DNA from 2 places in the Micromonospora sp. NPDC048894 genome. Region 1 is predicted to be linked to the other one. Evidence: riboswitches for the same ligand, from Rfam matches in the RefSeq annotation. Region 1 holds a riboswitch; the other holds the start of a gene.
The links. Region 1 has a riboswitch for thiamine pyrophosphate ahead of AB0C22_RS16425 (ECF transporter S component). Riboswitches for the same ligand answer to the same signal wherever they lie in the genome.
Positions count from the first base shown of each region.

Region 2: it holds a riboswitch for thiamine pyrophosphate, as region 1 does, so the genes downstream of both, thiE (thiamine phosphate synthase) here and AB0C22_RS16425 (ECF transporter S component) in region 1, are expected to answer to the same signal.

Region 1 covers NZ_JBEZFY010000006.1:411,421-413,616, reverse strand. Annotated here, with positions in the region: gene AB0C22_RS16430 (ABC transporter ATP-binding protein) at 1-430, opposite strand, end outside; gene AB0C22_RS16425 (ECF transporter S component) at 464-1,060, opposite strand; TPP riboswitch at 1,136-1,241, opposite strand; gene AB0C22_RS16420 (alpha/beta fold hydrolase) at 1,353-2,183, shown strand.
Region 2 covers NZ_JBEZFY010000017.1:46,880-49,075, reverse strand. Annotated here, with positions in the region: gene AB0C22_RS27440 (ThuA domain-containing protein) at 1-666, opposite strand, end outside; TPP riboswitch at 1,005-1,113, shown strand; gene thiE (thiamine phosphate synthase) at 1,108-1,734, shown strand; gene thiO (glycine oxidase ThiO) at 1,728-2,196, shown strand, end outside.

The DNA of each region.
Region 1 (2,196 bases):
GCTGCTCGCCGCCGGACAGCGCCGCGGTGGGCCGGTCCCGGGGGTAGGGGAAACCGACCCGGCGCAGCGCCTCGTCCACCCGGGGCCAGATCTCGTCGCCGGCCACCCCCCGGTTCTCCAGGCCGAACGCGACGTCGTCACCGCAGCGGGCCATCACCAGCTGGGACTGCGGGTCCTGGAAGACGGTGCCGACCCGTTCGCGGGCCTTGGCCGGGTCGAGGCCGTCGATCTCGACGGTGCCCTCCTGCTCGCCGGAGTCCGCCGGCAGCAGCCCGGCCAGCGCGGCCAGCAGGGTGCTCTTGCCGGCCCCGGACGGCCCCAGCAGCAGCACCCGCTCCCCGTGGTCGATGCGCAGGTCCACCCCGCGTACCGCCCAGGCCCGCCGACCGGCGTGCCGCCAGCCGAAGCCGACCAGCCTCACACTCGCCACGTCGCCGGCACCTCCATGATCGTCAGGAGAGGATCAGACCAGGGTGCGGTCACGGCCGGCGGGGAACCGGTCCAGCACTCCGGTCTCGGCCAGCGCGCGGGTCAGGTACCAACCGCCGACCCCGGCGACGACGGCTGCGCTGAGCACGGTCAACGCCGCGTACGGCAGGCGGTAGCTGGTCAGGGCGTACTCGGCGTTCCAGACGAAGAAGTCGAACAGGGCGGCGCTCAGCCCGGTCAACGCCCCGGCCAGCACCGCCACCGGCAGCCGGAACGACCGGTAGCGGAACGCGGCGAAGGCCAGCTCCGCGCCGAGGCCCTGGATCAGCCCCTGCACGATGGTGATCCCGCCCCACTCCGCGCCGAGCAGTGCGGAGACGGTGGCGGCGACGGCCTCGCAGAACAGGGCCGCCCCCGGCTTACGGATCACCAGGCCGCCGAGGACCGCCGGGACCAGCCACACGCCGTACATCACCGCCTGGCTGGCGGGTGCGGCGGCGAATGCCGGGTCGGCGGCCTTCCAGACCAGGCCCCAGGCCCAGAAGATGACGCCGAAGGCCACGGCGATCACGGCGGCGACCACGATGTCGATCGTGCGCCACCGGTTGCTGTTGGTGGTGGTGTGCGGCATGTCGGTGCTCCCAGTCCAGCGATCGAACCAGGAGAAGACGCACGCCGCGCCCGGCGGCTGCCGGACGGCGGCGCGGCTGGAGGTCGACCGAACTCCCTGCGCTGGCATTACCCAGATCAGGTTCGAGGGTCTGCGGGCGGTGCCCGCACTCTCAGCGCTGTGCGCTCCCCTGTCGGATGTGAAGTTGTCTCGGCAGACGCTAGCACCGACCTGCGGCAACGGCCCAGCAGGTCATGGTTCCCGGCATTCGACGTCCCGGGCGCACACCGGGGCGCTGGGTAGGCTGCCGGTCATGCGGGTGGCGGCGCGGGGACTGACGTTCGACGTACGGGCCGGTGGGCCCGAGGGCGGCGAGGTCGTGCTGCTGCTGCACGGCTTCCCCCAGCACGGCGGGGAGTGGGACGCGGTGGTGCCCGCCCTGCACGCCGCCGGGCTGCGCACGTACGCCCCCGACCAGCGGGGTTACTCGCCCGGGGCCCGTCCCACGGAGGTGGCCGGCTACCGGCTGCCGGAACTGGTCGCCGACGCGGTGGCGGTGCTGGACGCGCTGGGCGTCGACACCGCGCACGTGGTGGGGCACGACTGGGGGGCGATCGTCGCCTGGGCGCTGGCCGCGTGGCACCCGGAGCGGGTGCGTACCCTCACCGCGGTCTCGGTGCCCCATCCGGCGGCCTTCGGGTACGCGCTGTCCACCGACCGTCGGCAGCGGGCGCGTTCGGCGTACATGACGTTGTTCCGCCGGGCGGGCCTGGCGGAGCGGGTGCTGCTGGCCGGGCGGGCGGTGGTCCTGCGTCGGCTGCTGGCCGGCGTCGGTGACTCCGCCCGGGTGGCCCGCTACGCCCAGCCGATGCGCGGGCCGGGCGCGCTGACCGGGGCGCTGAACTGGTACCGGGCGATGTCGGGGCGGGACCTGAAGGCGGTCGGTCCGGTGCCGGTGCCGACCAGCTACGTGTGGAGCGACCGGGACGTGGCAGTAGGGCGTACCGCCGCGCAGGCCTGTGCCCGGCACGTCACGGGGGACTACCGGTTCATGGTGCTGGCCGGGGTGACGCACTGGATTCCCGACGAGGCGCCGGGGCCCCTGGCCGAGGCGATCCTGGCCCGGGTGTGCCCGGCGGCCTGAGCCGCCCTGCCGA
Region 2 (2,196 bases), on a different contig from region 1:
CGGGCTGTAGGACTTCTCGTCCAGGCTGGCCAGCACGTGCACCTTGGAGCGCGGGTTGGTGCGGAAGTTGTACCACTCGTCGAACCGGGACCAGCGGTCCGGCAGGTCGGCGGTCGACGGGTGCGCGTGGTCCTCGACCTTGACGGTGGCCTGCTGGTTGGCGGGGTGGCCGGAGAAGTACGCGCCGACCAGGTTGCCGTACCAGGCCCAGTCGTACTCGGTGTCGGAGGCGGCGTGCACGCCGGCGTAGCCGCCGCCGGCCTTGATGTAGCGCTCGAACGCGGCCTGCTGGGTGGCGTCGAGGACGTCACCGGTGGTGGAGAGCCAGATCACCGCCTGGTATTTCGCCAGGTTGGTGTCGTTGAAGGCGGCTCCGTCCTCGGTGGTGTCGACGGTGAACCCGTTGTCGGTGCCGAGCTTCTGGATCGCGGCGATGCCGGCCGGGATGGCGTCGTGCCGGAATCCGGCGGTCTTGGAGAAGACCAGGACCGAGAAGGGTTCGGCGGCGGCTGCCGCCGGTGCCGGTGCGGCCTGTGGCTGGGCCGCCGCGACGGGAGCGGCCTGGGCGGCGGTGCCGCCGATCAGGCCGCTGGCGAGTAGGGAGAGGGCCAGTAGACCGGCACCCAGTGGGCCGCGACGGGCGCGGCGATGGCGGGATGGAGACACTCCATGCTCCTTTTGTCCGTGCTGGACAGTGGTGGGGGCATGGGGACGACTCGCCGCAGACCGTCCCCGGTCGGATCGGTGTGGGCCCGCCGAGGTCCGCACCAGTGGCGATCAGGTGCGGGCCACGCCGAGGCTCCGCACCGGAATAATGTCGATCGGTTGAACAAATTAGCGCCGCTGGATTGGTTTCCGGCAAGGCATGAGCATGTAACGATTCGGTATCGGCGACTCGCTTTTCCGGCTTATGTGGATACAAGCCCACAACCGTACGCATTGATAGTCCTGGATCAATCTAACACCCCTTGGCGGATCAGCGGATCTGTCGTACGGTCACAGGCACGTGACCCACGGGAGCCCGGTACACCGGGCTGAGAGGGGGGCTGAGAGCCCCCGACCGTCGAACCTGATCCGGGTAATGCCGGCGCAGGGAGGAGAGTTGCCGTGCCGTCCCTCGGCCGACTGCATCTGATCACCGACACCCGCCCCGGGTGCGACCCGCTCGCCGTCGTACGGGCCGCCCTCCCGGTGGCCCGCGCCGACCTCGTCGTCCAGGTCCGGGTGACCGACGACACCACCGACCGGCAGGCGTACGACCTGGCCCGACGGGTACGCGCGCTCTGCGTGCCGTACGAGGCGACCTGCCTGGTCAACGACCGGCTGCACGTCGCCCTCGCGGTGGACGCCCACGGCGGCCACGTCGGCGCGGACGACCTGCCCGTCGCGGCGGCCCGCCGGGTCCTCGGCCCCGCCGCCGTGCTCGGCGCGACCGCCCGGGAACCGGACGCCGCCGCCCGGGCCGTCGCCGCCGGGGCCAGCTACCTGGGCGTCGGCCCGTGCCATCCCACCGCCACCAAGACCGGCCTGCCCGACCCGATCGGCCCCGCCGGCATCCACGCCGTCGTCGCCGCCGTCGCCGTGCCGGTGATCGCCATCGGCGGGGTCACCGCCGCCACCGTGCCGGCGCTGCGGGCCGCCGGGGCGTACGGCGTGGCGGTGGTCGGGGCGCTGTCCACCGCCGCCGACCCGGGCCGGGCCACCGCCGAACTGATCGCGGCACTGACGTGCTGACCCGGCCCGACGTCGCCATCGTGGGCGCGGGGCCGGTCGGATTGGCGATCGCCTGGCGCTGCGCCACCCGGGGCCTGCGGGTGACCGTGCACGACCCGGCCCCCGGCTCCGGCGCGTCCCGGGTCGCCGCCGGGATGCTCGCCCCGGTCGCCGAGGCGTACTTCGGGGAACGGGAACTGACCGGGCTGCTCACCGCGTCCGCCGCCCGCTGGCCGGGTTTCGCCGCCGAACTGACCGCCGCCACCGGCAGGGAGTTCGGCTACCGCACCGACGGCACCCTCGTCGTCGGGCTCACCGGGGACGACCTGGCCGAAGCCCGCCGGCTCTGGTCGTACCAGCAGGGGTTGGGGCTGCCGATCAGCGCGCTGCGCCCGTCGCAGCTGCGGGAGCGCGAACCGGCGCTGACCCCCCGGCTGCGCGGCGGAGCGGTCGCCCCCGGCGACCACCAGGTCGACCCGCGCC